One region of the Streptomyces sp. NPDC001599 genome, then DNA from elsewhere that is predicted to be linked to it. Evidence: predicted binding sites of a transcription regulator. Region 1 holds the regulator's gene; the other holds the start of a gene.

What was found. Region 1 encodes HrcA, which represses chaperone genes, less so after heat shock. Its sites were predicted from a motif close to TTNGCACTCNGNNNNNCNGAGTGCNAA; they were not measured.
Region 2: a site for HrcA is predicted at 4,771-4,797, ahead of groL (chaperonin GroEL). Genes of this name have one in related genera too.

The regions. Positions count from the first base shown of each region.
Region 1 is NZ_JBIAVA010000001.1:72,981-79,935, reverse strand. It holds gene ACFYZ3_RS00460 (nitronate monooxygenase) at 1-500, opposite strand, end outside; gene dnaJ (molecular chaperone DnaJ) at 612-1,748, opposite strand; gene hrcA (heat-inducible transcriptional repressor HrcA) at 1,749-2,765, opposite strand; gene ACFYZ3_RS00445 (MBL fold metallo-hydrolase) at 2,923-3,666, shown strand; gene ACFYZ3_RS00440 (DUF3097 domain-containing protein) at 3,701-4,525, shown strand; gene ACFYZ3_RS00435 (Uma2 family endonuclease) at 4,503-5,081, opposite strand; gene hemW (radical SAM family heme chaperone HemW) at 5,182-6,414, opposite strand; gene ACFYZ3_RS00425 (SpoIIE family protein phosphatase) at 6,486-6,955, opposite strand, start outside.
Region 2 is NZ_JBIAVA010000010.1:36,757-43,711, forward strand. It holds gene ACFYZ3_RS24710 (trehalose-6-phosphate synthase) at 1-296, opposite strand, end outside; gene ACFYZ3_RS24715 (hypothetical protein) at 443-1,153, shown strand; gene ACFYZ3_RS24720 (glucosyl-3-phosphoglycerate synthase) at 1,164-2,108, opposite strand; SAM riboswitch class I at 2,261-2,408, shown strand; gene thrC (threonine synthase) at 2,426-3,718, shown strand; gene ACFYZ3_RS24730 (MoaD/ThiS family protein) at 3,715-3,990, shown strand; gene ACFYZ3_RS24735 (cold-shock protein) at 4,432-4,635, shown strand; gene groL (chaperonin GroEL) at 4,960-6,585, shown strand; gene ACFYZ3_RS24745 (NADH:flavin oxidoreductase) at 6,836-6,955, shown strand, end outside.

The DNA.
Region 1 (6,955 bases):
TCGGCGCCGGACTGCTCGACGGCCCGGGCCTCGTCCGCGGTGGTCGCGCCGACCAGGGCGAAGGTGCCCACGCGGTGCAGGGAGTCGACGACCTCGCGGCTGGGGACGCCGAAGTGGAAGGACACCACCGGTACGGGGTTGTCCAGCAGTACGGCGAGCTTGGTGTCGTAGCCGTCGTCCCGGCCGCAGTCCGGGTCGCCCAGCTCGGTCTCGTACCAGGCGGCCTCGCCGGCCAGCTGGTGGGCGTAGACGTCGACGGCGGCGGGATCGGCCGTCTCCGGCTGCGGGAGGAAGAGGTTGACGCCGAAGGGACGGCTCGTGAGCCCCCTCAGCTGTTTGATCTCCTGGTACATCCCGTCCGCGGTCTTGTACCCGGCGGCCAGGAAGCCCAGCCCGCCCGCCTCGGACACCGCGGCCGCGAGCCGCGGCACGGAGACGCCGCCCGCCATGGGCGCCTGCACGATCGGGTAAGGGAAGAGATCGGTCAGTGCGGAGGACATGACGGCATGTTGTCACGTCCTCCACACAAGTCCGAATCCGGGCTTCCGTTGGCATACGCCAGGAGCATCCGCATCGGAACACTCCTGGCGACAGGTCGTGCCGGTGGCCGCTCAGCGCCCGTTGAACGCGTCCTTCAACCGCGAGAACAGCCCCTGCTGCCCCGGCTGGAACTGCCCCGTGGGGCGTTCCTCGCCGCGGAGCTTGGCCAGCTCGCGCAGGAGGCGTTCCTGTTCGGGGTCGAGCTTGCCCGGGGTGGTGACCTCGACGTGCACGATGAGGTCGCCGCGGCCGCCGCCGCGCAGGTGGGTGACGCCCCGGCCGTGCTTCGGGATCGACTGGCCGGACTGGGTGCCCGGGCGGATGTCGACCTCCTCCATGCCGTCCAGGGTCTCCAGCGGCACCTTCGTGCCGAGGGCCGCCGCCGTCATCGGGATGGTGACCGTGCAGTGCAGGTCGTCGCCGCGGCGCTGGAAGGTGGAGTGGGGCAGCTCGTGGATCTCGACGTACAGGTCGCCGGCGGGGCCGCCGCCGGGGCCGACCTCGCCCTCGCCCGCGAGCTGGATCCGGGTGCCGTTGTCGACACCGGCCGGGATCTTCACGGTCAGGGTGCGCCGGGAGCGGACCCGGCCGTCGCCCGCGCACTCGGGGCACGGGGTCGGGACCACGGTGCCGAAGCCCTGGCACTGGGGGCAGGGGCGCGAGGTCATGACCTGGCCCAGGAAGGACCGGGTGACCTGCGAGACCTCGCCGCGGCCGCGGCACATGTCGCAGGTCTGGGCACTGGTGCCGGGCGCCGCGCCCTCGCCGTTGCAGGTGTTGCAGACGACCGCGGTGTCGACCTGGATGTCCTTGGTCGTACCGAAGGCGGCCTCGTCCAGCTCGACCTCGATGCGGATCATCGCGTCCTGGCCGCGGCGGGTGCGCGAGCGCGGCCCGCGCTGCGACGCCGTACCGAAGAACGCGTCCATGATGTCCGAGAAGTTCCCGAAGCCGCCCGCGCCGAAGCCGCCCGCGCCGCCGCCGGCGGCCTGCGAGAGGGGGTCGCCGCCGAGGTCGTAGACCTGCTTCTTCTGCGGGTCCGACAACACCTCGTAGGCGGCGTTGATCTCCTTGAACCGCTCCTGGGTCTTCGGATCGGGGTTGACGTCCGGATGCAGCTCGCGGGCGAGCCTCCGGAACGCCTTCTTGATCTCGTCCTGGGAAGCGTCACGGCGCACGCCGAGTACGGCGTAGTAGTCCGTGGCCACCTACGACTCCGCCAGGATCTGTCCGACGTACCGTGCCACTGCGCGTACCGCTCCCATCGTTCCCGGGTAGTCCATGCGGGTCGGTCCGACCACGCCGAGCTTGGCAACCGCCTCGCCGCCCGAACCGTAGCCGACCGACACGACGGACGTTGAGTTGAGTCCCTCGTGGGCGTTCTCATGACCGATCCGTACGGTCACGCCCGGATCCTTCGCCTCGCCGAGCAGCTTGAGGAGCACGACCTGCTCCTCCAGCGCCTCCAGCACCGGCCGGATCACCAAGGGGAAGTCGTGCCCGAAGCGGGTCAGATTGGCGGTGCCGCCGATCATCAGCCGCTCCTCGTTCTCCTCGACCAGCGTCTCCAGGAGAGTGGAGAGCACGGTGGAGACCGTACCGCGATCCTCGGCCTCGAAGGGCTCCGCCAGATCTTCCACCAGAGCCGGCACATCCGTGAAACGGCGCCCCGCGACCCGGCTGTTGAGCCGCGCCCGCAGATCGGCCAGCGACGCCTCGCCGAACGGCGCCGGGCAGTCGACCATCCGCTGCTCGACCCGCCCGGTGTCCGTGATCAGCACGAGCTTCAGGCGCGCGGGCGCGAGCGCGAGCAGCTCCACGTGCCGCACGGTCGAGCGCGTCAGCGACGGATACTGCACGACGGCGACCTGCCGGGTGAGCTGCGCCAGCAGCCGCACCGTGCGGGCCACGACGTCGTCGAGGTCGACGGCGCCCTCCAGGAAGTTCTGGATGGCACGCCGCTCGGGCGCGGTCATCGGCTTGACGCCCGCCAGCTTGTCGACGAAGAGCCGGTAGCCCTTGTCGGTCGGGATGCGCCCCGCGCTGGTGTGCGGCTGGGCGATGAACCCCTCGTCCTCCAGGGCCGCCATGTCATTGCGCACGGTGGCCGGGGAGACGCCGAGGTTGTGCCGCTCGGTGAGGGCCTTGGAACCGACCGGTTCCTCGGTGCCGACGTAGTCCTGGACGATGGCGCGCAGCACCTTCAGCCTGCGTTCACTGAGCATTCGGCGCGCACCTCCAGCTGTCGTCCGCCCGTTTCGGCCTGTCTTACCTGTCTGTCCTGGCACTCATGGCTCGCGAGTGCCAGACTTCCCCGGCCCAGTGTACGGCCGTGGGGTACGCCCCCGGCAAGGCCGGGACCAAGCCGTTAGCGTCGTCGCCGTGACGGTGACTTGGGAAGAGCTGGGCTGGGAGCGGCTGGCGGACGGGGTGGGACGCTGCCGGCTGCCGGGGTGGGACTGCACGGCGGGGCTGGTGCTCGGCGCGGACGCGGCGCTGATGGTGGACGCGGGGTCGAGCCTGGACGAGGGCGCCCGGTTGCGCGAGGGGGCGCGGCGACTCGCCGGCCGCCGTGTGACACATCTCGCGCTGACCCACCCGCACTTCGACCACGTCTTCGGCGCGGCGGCGTTCCCGGACGCGGAGGTGTACGGCGCGTACGGGGCAGCGGGCACGGGCGCGCTGTTCGCGCCGGGCGGACAGGGGCGGCAGGCGCTGCGCGCGGACGCGGTGGCGGAGGGGCTGGACGCGCGGGCGGCGCGGGAGGCGGCCGAGGCGCTCGTTCCCGTTCTGCACGAGGTGCGGGGCGAGCACGCGCTCGACCTGGGCGGTGGACGGCGGGTCCTGCTCGCCGACGTGGGCCCGGGGCACACCGGTCACGACCTGGCGGTGCTGGTGCCGGGCTCCCCCAACGTCCTGTTCTGCGGGGACCTGGTCGAGGAGTCCGGCGCGCCGCAGGCGGGGCCCGACGCCGTACCGTCGCGCTGGCCTGCCGCGCTGGACCGGCTGCTGGCGGTGGGCGGCGACGACGCGCTGTACGTCCCCGGTCACGGAACGGTGGTGGACGCGGGGTTCGTCCGGGCCCAACGCGACGCGCTGGCCGCCCGGTTCGGCGTGTCGCGCTGATCACCGCGCGGGCGTTCCTCGTATCGTCGGCAGAATGCGCCAGTACTCCGCCGACCTGACCCCTCCGTGGAAGAAACCGCAGCCCGTTCCCGAGGTGCCCGCCGATCCCGGCCTGGTGGTCGAGGAGCCCGGCACCGGGTTCTGCGGCGCGGTGATCCGCTGCGAGGCGGGCACGGTGACCCTGGAGGACCGCTTCGGCAAGCACCGGGTGTTCCCGCTGGAGCCGCGCGGGTTCCTGCTGGAGGGCCTCGTGGTGACGCTGGTGCGGCCGTCGTCCTCCTCCGGTCCGGCGCGGTCCGCCCCCTCCCGTACCGCGTCCGGTTCGGTCGCCGTCCCCGGCGCACGGGCGCGGGTGGCGCGCGCCGGGCGCATCTATGTCGAGGGGCGGCACGACGCCGAGCTGGTCGAGAAGGTCTGGGGCGACGACCTGCGGATCGAGGGCGTCGTCGTGGAGTACCTGGGCGGTGTGGACGACCTGCCGTCGATCGTCGCCGACTTCGCCCCGGGCCCTGACGCGCGGCTGGGCGTCCTGGTGGACCACCTGGTGCCGGGTTCGAAGGAGTGGCGGATCGCGGAGGCGGTGACGAGCGAGCACGCGCTGGTCGTGGGCCACCCGTACATCGACATCTGGGAGGCGGTGAAGCCGGCGTCGGTGGGGATCGAGGGCTGGCCCCGGGTGCCTCGCGGTCAGGACTGGAAGACGGGGGTGTGCCGGGCACTGGGCTGGCCCTCGGAGAACACGGGCGCGGTGTGGCAGGCGATCCTGGCGCGGGTGGGGTCGTACAAGGACCTGGAGCCGGAGCTGCTGGGGCGGGTGGAGGAGCTGATCGATTTCGTTACGGACGGTGATGAGGCTTGACGCCCTTGTAGGTACCGAACATGGTGGTGTTCAACTCCACGCCCAACTGTTCCAGCGGCAGCGGTGTCCCGAACTGAGTGATCCGCTGCACCTGGTAGTCAGCCCCCTCACCTCGCCCGACCGGCTCCGAGTACAGAACACACTGGGCCATGACGGGGTCGATGATCAGGTAGGTGGGCACTTCACCCGCAGCATAGATCAAGCGTTTGACGCCATAGTCTCGGTCGACGCTGGTCTTCGAGACCACTTCCACGACCATCGTGATCATCTGTGACGGCAGAAGACGCCCAGAGTCCGGGCCAACGCCGACTTCCATGACCACCAGGTCGGGTACAGGCTCGCTGGCCTCGTCGACAACGTCGACGTCCTGGGTCTGAAGCCGTTCCCACCGCCGGTGCGGAATCTGATCCATCAGCGAAGTCACGATCCGGTTGTGCACCAGATCGGGGCTGGCCATCATCACGATTTCTCCCCGGAGAAGCTCCACCTTGAGCCCCTCGGGTGGCTCGAACCCCGCGAAGAACTCCGCGACTCCACGTTCGTCCACAGCTGTCATCTCCGTGGCCCTCCACATTCGCCGCGTGCTGTCGGCGGCAGCCTATGGATCAGGTTAGGGGCCGAACCCGCGTTCCGCACCGATTCACTCCCCCGAGTGATCAGTCCACCAGGTCCCGCACCACCGCGTCCGCCAGCAGCCGCCCGCGCAGCGTCAGCACCGCGCTCCCCGCCTCGTACGGCCCCTCCTGGAGCAGCCCCTCCGACAGTGCCCGCCGCGACGCCGCGAGCCCCGCCTCCCGCAGCAGCGACAGGGGCACGCCCTCCCGGAGCCGCAGCTCCAGCAGGATGCGCTCGACCCGCCGGTCCTCGTCCGTGAGGATCTCCCGGCCCGCCCCCGGCGACTTCCCCGCCGCCAGCGCCCCCGCGTACGCCCCCGGGTGCTTCACGTTCCACCACCGCACGCCCCCCACGTGGGAGTGCGCGCCCGGTCCCGCGCCCCACCAGTCGGCGCCCCGCCAGTACAGCTCGTTGTGCAGGCAGCGTCCGGCGTCGGAGGTGGCCCAGTTGGACACCTCGTACCAGTCGTAGCCCGCCGCGGACAGGGTCTCCTCGGCGATCAGGTACCGGTCGGCGTGCACGTCGTCGTCGGTCATCGGGACCTCGCCGCGCCGGATCCGCCGGGCGAGCTGGGTGCCCTCCTCGACGATCAGGGCGTACGCCGAGACGTGGTCGGGTCCGGCGCCGAGCGCGGCGTCCAGAGAGGCCCGCCAGTCGTCGTCGGACTCGCCGGGGGTGCCGTAGATCAGGTCGAGGTTGACGTGGTCGAAGCCGGCCGCGCGGGCCTCGGCGACACAGGCTTCGGGGCGGCCGGGGGTGTGGGTGCGGTCCAGGATCTTCAGGACGTGCTGCTTGGCGCTCTGCATGCCGAAGGAGATCCGGTTGAAGCCGCCCTCGCGGAGGGTGGCGAGATACGCCGGGTCGACCGACTCCGGGTTGGCCTCCGTGGTGATCTCCGCGTCCGGCGCCAGGCCGAACTCGTCGCGGATCGCGCCCAGCATCCGCACCAGGTCACCGGCGGCCAGCAGGGTGGGCGTACCGCCGCCGACGAAGACCGTGCGGACTTCGCGGGGGTCGTCGCCGAGCACCTTGCGGGCCAGGCGTACCTCGTCGACGAGCGTGTCGGCGTAGTTGTCGCGGGAGGCGAGGACGCCGCCGGTGCCGCGCAGCTCGGTGGCGGTGTAGGTGTTGAAGTCGCAGTAGCCGCAGCGGGTCGCGCAGTACGGCACGTGCAGGTAGAAGCCGAGGGGGCGGTCGGCGGCCCCGGCGAGCGCGGACGCGGGCAGGGCGCCGTCGGCGGGGACGGGCTCGCCGTCGGGGAGTGCGGAGGGCATGCGTTCCATTGTCCCGCACCCGGCCGGAACCCCTGCCCGCCCCGTTCAGCCCTCCCGTTCGCTCCGCCCGTTCACTCCGCCTGGAGCACCAGCAGCGCCAGGTCGTCCTCCGGGGGCCGCGGCCCGAACTCGTGCACCAGACGCCTGATGCGCTCGGCGACCAGCCCGGCGTCCAGGCCCGCGCACCCGGCCAGCGCCGCGGCGAGCCCGTCGCCGTCGTCGAACTGGCGGGAGCCGCTGCGCCGCTCCGTGATCCCGTCGGTGACGCACAGCAGGGTGTCGCCGGACCGCAGCTCGAAGGTCTCGCTGACGTACGTGGCGTCCTCGACGACGCCGAGCAGGGTCTGCGGGCACGCGACGGCGGACACCGTGCCGTCGGGCCCGAGGAGCAGCGGCAGGGGGTGTCCGGCGGACGCGAGGGTGCAGCGGACGCCGCCGTCGAAGGGGACCAGCTCGCCGTAGAGCAGGGAGAGGAAGCGGGTCTGCGGTCCGTCGCCCGGGGCAACCGGTGGGCCTCCGGCGGCGACCAGCGCGCGGGCGG
Region 2 (6,955 bases), on a different contig from region 1:
AACCACAGCACCGAGTTGGCGATCCCGTTGTACGCGTCCGCGTGCACGTCGGCCGGCACGTCCAGCATCCGCACGCCGTCCTCGCCGACCCCGCGCCGGACCGCCTCGCGGTCGCCGTCGCCCAGCGCCGAGCACACCCACAGCGTCCCGGCGTCGGGCCCGATGGCCGACAGCCCCGAGACGAGCCCGCCACCACCCCGTTTGGCGTGCAGCGAGCCGTCCCCGCGCACCTCGTACGAGACCGGCCCCCGGTTGGAGGCGACCAGCACCTGAGCAGCACCGAAGCTTGAAGCCATACGCCTCAACCTAGCCCGGCCCCTCGAACCTCAAACGTTTCCCCGGGTCACGTCGGCGGCGATTCGGTCACGCGCCTTGTGCAGGAAGTGTGAACAGGTTGAGGATGTGCGGTGCACATTTCAACTTCTTGGGGGGCGGGCGAACCATGCCCATACGTATACGCACACGGCACCGGCGCACGGGCAGACTCGCGGCCACGGCGGCACTGATCGCGGCCTCCGCGCTGGCTCTGGCCGGCTGCGGGGAGGGCGACGCGAGCACCAAGGCGGACGAGGCTCCCGCGAAGGCCACCACCTCCGCCACCGACACCGCCACGCCGAGCAGCAGCCCCACTCCCGAGGCGTCCCCCAGCACCGAGACCCCGACCTCCACCCCCACTCCCACCGCCGTCACGCTGCCGGACCTCACCGGCGGCAGCATCGGGGCGGCCGTCAGCGCCGCCGAGAAGGCGCACGTCGGCTACACCGTGCGCCTTGAGGGCAGCGGGCAGCGGGCCTCCTCCTGGGGCAGCGGCGAGAAGGTCTGCGAGCAGAGCGGCGGCTCCGGCGCCGTGACCTTCACCGTCCCCCGCGACGGCCGCGACTGCGTCGGGCGCCTGCTGCACACGCCGGAACCCGCCCCGAAGCCGTCGAAGACCCGGGCCGACGGCACCGGCGGCACGAGCGGGAGCGGCGGGACCGGCGGCGGCTCCGGGGCCTGCGAGCTGATGAGCCCGGCCGGAAACTGCTACGCCGACGGCCAGTTCTGCGCCAAGAAGCACCGGGGCCTGAGCACCCACGGCCGCGGCGGCGAGTACCTGACCTGCGAGCGGGACTCCGGCGGCAGGTGGCGTTGGTCGGACGGCGTCTCCGGCTGAGGCGCCCGGGTCACGCCACCTTCCGGGCCGCGTACTCCGCGATCTCCGTCATCGGGGGCCGTTCCTCGGTGTCCACGGCGTAGGTGCGCGGCTCGAAGCCGTCGACGCCCCGCTCGAACTGGGTGAGGGCCGGGCGGACCAGGTGGCCGCGGGCCAGGCGGAGCTGGGCGGTGCGGTAGATCGCCGCGGCCATCCGGCCCAGCGCCCGCCCGTCCTGGTGGCGGTGGACGCGGACCCCGACGTCGACCTGCGCGAGCGCGTCCAGACCCACCAGGTGCAGGGCGTCGACCAGCATGCCCAGCTCGACGCCGTAGCCGACCGGGAAGGGGAGCCGTTCGAGCAGCGAGCGGCGGGCCGCGTACTCACCGCCCAGCGGCTGGACGAAGCCGGCCAGCTGCGGCCAGTGCATGTTGAGCAGCGGGCGGGCCATCAGCTCGGTGACCCGGCCGCCCTGCCCGGCCGCCCCGGCCAGCGGGCGGTCGTACATGGCCTTGACGAGGTGCACCTCCGGATCGGTGAGCAGCGGGCCCACGATCCCGGAGACGAAGTCGGCGGAGAACTCGCGCAGGTCCGCGTCGACGAAGCAGACGATGTCCCCGGCGGTGACCAGCAGGGAACGCCACAGCACCTCGCCCTTGCCCGGCACGGCGGGGATGCGGGGCAGGATCGCGTCACGGTGCACGACGCGCGCCCCGGCCGCCGCGGCCACCTCCGACGTACGGTCGCTCGACCCGGAGTCCACGACCACGATCTCGTCGACGAGCGGGACTGCGAGCACCAGCTCCCGCCGGATCACCGACACGATGTCGCCGACCGTCGCCTCCTCGTCCAGGGCGGGAAGCACCACGCTCACCGACTGCCCGGTGGCGTGCTTGGCGGCCAGAAGGTGCTGGACCGGCCGGTCCGCGGCCGACCAGGAGCGTGCGTTCAGCCAGCGCTCGACTTCTTCCAGCACGTCCCGTGGTCTCCTTCGTGATCCGTTGTGATCCATCTCGCGGTACGGACGACTGTCTCGACCGCCCTGGCCTTCGGTTACAGTCTTGAACAACGCGTGGGGCCACCGCATGCCGGGGTCGCCGCGTGTACCAGCGCGAAACAACTTCATACCGCTCATCCAGAGGGGCAGAGGGATACGGCCCGATGAAGCCCCGGCAACCCTCCAGTCGGTTCTTGTCACACGGACGTGGCGAGGCTCCCGGCTAGGGAAGGTGCCAAATCCGTCTCACGGCGAGATGCGTCGTGAGGAAGATGAGGAGAAAGGGCCTCGCCTCCATGGCTGTGCAGACTGCCGAAACCTCCACGAACCCCACCGACGCCGCCGTCGACCTCGGCCCCGCCGCCGCGCTGAGCTGCCGGGAATGCGGCCACCGGGTTCCGCTCGGACCGGTCTTCGCCTGCGAAGAGTGTTTCGGCCCCCTCGAGATCGCCTACGACTACTCGGCCTACGACACCGAGGAACTGCGTAAGCGCATCGAAGCGGGCCCCGCGAACATCTGGCGCTACGCCCCCCTGCTGCCGGTCCCGGCCGACGTCGCGACCAAGCCGAACATCAACCCCGGCTGGACCAAGCTCGTCCAGGCCGACAACCTGGCCCGCGAACTGGGCGTCACCGGCGGCCTGTACGTCAAGGACGACTCCGGCAACCCCACGCACTCCTTCAAGGACCGCGTCGTCGCCCAGGCCATCGAGGCCGCCCGCGCCTTCGGCTTCACCACCCTGTCCTGCTCCTCCACCGGCAACCTCGCCGGGGCCGTCGGGGCCGCCGCCGCCCGCGCCGGCTTCCGCTCCTGCGTGTTCATCCCGCACGACCTGGAGCAGGGCAAGGTCGTCATGGCCGCCGTCTACGGCGGTGAGCTGGTCGGCATCGAGGGCAACTACGACGACGTGAACCGCTTCTGCTCCGAGCTGATCGGCGACCCGGCCGGCGAGGGCTGGGGCTTCGTCAACGTCAACCTGCGCCCCTACTACGCCGAGGGCTCCAAGACCCTCGCGTACGAGATCTGCGAGCAGCTCGGCTGGCGGCTGCCCGACCAGATCGTCGTGCCGATCGCCTCCGGCTCCCAGCTGACGAAGATCGACAAGGGGCTCAAGGAACTGATCGAGCTGGGTCTGGTCGAGGACCGGCCGTACAAGATCTTCGGCGCGCAGGCCGAGGGCTGCTCGCCGGTCTCCACGGCGTTCAAGGCCGGTCACGACGTGGTCCGCCCGCAGAAGCCGAACACCATCGCCAAGTCGCTGGCCATCGGCAACCCGGCCGACGGCCCCTACGTCCTCGACATCGCCCGCCGCACCGGCGGCGCGGTGGAGGACGTGACCGACGAGCAGGTCGTGGACGCGATCAAGCTGCTCGCCCGTACCGAGGGCATCTTCGCGGAGACGGCGGGCGGCGTGACGGTCGGCGTCACGAAGAAGCTGATCGAGAACGGCGTCCTCGACCCGTCGCTCACCACCGTCGTCCTCAACACCGGCGACGGACTGAAGACCCTCGACGCGGTGGCCGGCACCGGCCTCACCGCCACCATCCGCCCGAACCTGGACTCCTTCCGAGAGGCTGGCCTCGCATGAGCGTGACCGTTCGCATCCCGACCATCCTGCGCACCTACACCGGCGGCAAGGCCGAGGTGAGTGCCGACGGTGCCAACCTCGGGGAGGTCATCTCCGACCTGGAGAAGAACCACACCGGCATCGCCGCCCGCGTCCTGGACGACCAGGGCAAGCTGCGCCGCTTCGTCAACGTCTACGTCAACGACGACGACGTCCGCTTCGAGCAGGGCCTTCAGACCGCGACGCCGGACGGCGCGGGCGTCTCGATCATCCCGGCGGTGGCCGGCGGCTGACGCGGTCACCGATGCGGGACTGATCCACCGCAGATACACCTTGTAGTGCGTATTGCCCTCTCCGTAAGAGAAACGGAGGGGGCAATTCCATGTGGTTGAGCGCGGTAGAGTTGGGGAACGCGCTCCCGATCGGCACAACGGGAACCGTTAATTCCTGCCGCCCGCCCGACAAGAAGTAGCCAAAGTGCGAGCGTATTCTGCGGCTTTTGTTCTCTTTGCGTGACCCGACTTGACCCGAATTCAGGCGAATTCTCGCCACATTCCGGACCGGGTGCGTCCAGATTTCTCGTCCGATTGACCTGTTGCAGACGGCAGTTGGACAGATACATTCAGCCGCGGTCGACGCGTTCCGGCGCACGCCCCCAGTCGTGAGGGGGCGAGGTCTGACCCGGGTCCGCGAAGTGCGGATCTGTGCAAGGGCCAGTAATAGGGGAGTTAGGCATGGCTCAGGGCACCGTCAAGTGGTTCAACGCGGAGAAGGGGTACGGCTTCATCGCGGTCGACGGTGGTGCGGATGTTTTCGTCCACTACAGCGCGATTCAGATGGACGGCTACCGCACCCTCGAAGAAGGCCAGCGGGTCGAGTTCGAGATCTCGCAGGGTCAGAAGGGCCCGCAGGCCGACATGGTTCGCCTCAGCGCCTGAGACGCGCGGCCACCGCAACCCGGTCTTCATCCGAAGGGCCCGTACCCGCTGGGTACGGGCCCTTCGGCCTGCCCGGATGCCCCTCGCCCCCTTGTTCGCGGGTGGCTGACGGCCGGGCCCGATCCCCGAGAGGCGCTTGCACTCGACCATGCCGAGTGCTAATCATTGGCGTTAGCACTCTGAAGGTGAGAGTGACAACGAAGGACCGGGTCGGTGAGGCCCGCAGGCCGGGTGGGGAAGGAACCACAAGGCCGGCGAGCCGTCCGTCGCGGGCGCGGGCGCGGTCCGAAGGAATCACCCCCAGTCCTGGAGGGACCACTTCACATGGCCAAGATCATCGCGTTCGACGAGGAGGCGCGGCGCGGCCTCGAGCGCGGCATGAACCAGCTCGCGGACGCCGTCAAGGTGACGCTCGGCCCCAAGGGCCGCAACGTCGTCCTCGAGAAGAAGTGGGGCGCCCCCACGATCACCAACGATGGTGTCTCCATCGCCAAGGAGATCGAGCTCGAGGACCCGTACGAGAAGATCGGCGCCGAGCTGGTCAAGGAAGTCGCCAAGAAGACGGACGACGTCGCCGGTGACGGTACGACCACCGCGACCGTCCTCGCCCAGGCCCTGGTCAAGGAAGGCCTGCGCAACGTCGCGGCCGGCGCCAACCCGATGGCCCTGAAGCGCGGTATCGAGAAGGCCGTCGAGGCCGTCTCCGCCGCCCTGCTGGAGCAGGCGAAGGACGTCGAGACCAAGGAGCAGATCGCCTCCACGGCCTCCATCTCCGCCGCCGACACCCAGATCGGCGAGCTCATCGCCGAGGCCATGGACAAGGTCGGCAAGGAAGGCGTCATCACCGTCGAGGAGTCCCAGACCTTCGGTCTGGAGCTGGAGCTCACCGAGGGTATGCGCTTCGACAAGGGCTACATCTCGGCGTACTTCGCCACCGACATGGAGCGTATGGAGGCGTCGCTCGACGACCCGTACATCCTGATCGCCAACTCCAAGATCGGCAACGTCAAGGACCTGCTGCCGCTCCTGGAGAAGGTCATGCAGTCGGGCAAGCCGCTGCTGATCATCGCCGAGGACGTCGAGGGCGAGGCCCTGTCGACCCTGGTGGTCAACAAGATCCGCGGCACCTTCAAGTCCGTCGCCGTCAAGGCCCCGGGCTTCGGCGACCGCCGCAAGGCCATGCTCGGCGACATCGCCATCCTCACGGGCGGCGAGGTCATCTCCGAGGAGGTCGGCCTCAAGCTCGAGAACGCCACGCTGGACCTGCTGGGCAGCGCGCGCAAGGTCGTCATCACCAAGGACGAGACCACGATCGTGGACGGCGCCGGCTCGGCCGACCAGGTCCAGGGCCGCGTCAACCAGATCCGCGCCGAGATCGAGAACAGCGACTCGGACTACGACCGCGAGAAGCTCCAGGAGCGCCTGGCGAAGCTGGCCGGCGGCGTGGCCGTCATCAAGGCCGGTGCCGCCACCGAGGTCGAGCTCAAGGAGCGCAAGCACCGCATCGAGGACGCCGTTCGCAACGCGAAGGCGGCCGTCGAGGAGGGCATCGTCGCCGGTGGTGGCGTGGCCCTGCTCCAGGCCTCCCAGGTCTTCGAGAAGCTGGAGCTGTCGGGTGACGAGGCGACCGGCGCCAACGCCGTGAAGCTCGCCCTGGAGGCCCCGCTGAAGCAGATCGCCGTCAACGGCGGTCTCGAGGGCGGCGTCGTCGTGGAGAAGGTCCGCAACCTGACCGTCGGCCACGGCCTGAACGCCGCCTCCGGTGAGTACGTCGACATGATCGCCGAGGGCATCATCGACCCGGCGAAGGTGACCCGCTCTGCCCTGCAGAACGCCGCCTCCATCGCCGCGCTGTTCCTCACCACCGAGGCCGTCATCGCCGACAAGCCCGAGAAGGCCGCTCCGGCGGGCGCCCCGGGCGGCATGCCGGGCGGTGACATGGACTTCTGATCGACCGGTTCCGGTTGATCGACCGTCCAGCACGGACCGAGGGCGGCACTCCCCGACAGGGGGGTGCCGCCCTCGGGCGTGTCCGGCCCCCGACCACCCCTCGCTCCCTTCCGCCCCTCACCCTTCCGCTGTGGCCCGGGTCACATCGGGGCGCCGGACGGAATGGTCCGGCGGGGCCGGCCCGTTCCCGTTGGAGTGCGATGCATGCGCGCGCACATACCGACTGGTACCCCATCCCAGGAGCCCCCACGTGACCGTCACCCCCGCCGAGGCCGCCACCCGCGCCGCCCAGCTCCTCGCCCGCCCGGCCACCATCAACGGCCTCACCGTGCCGAACCGCATCGCGATGGCGCCGATGACCCGGATGTTC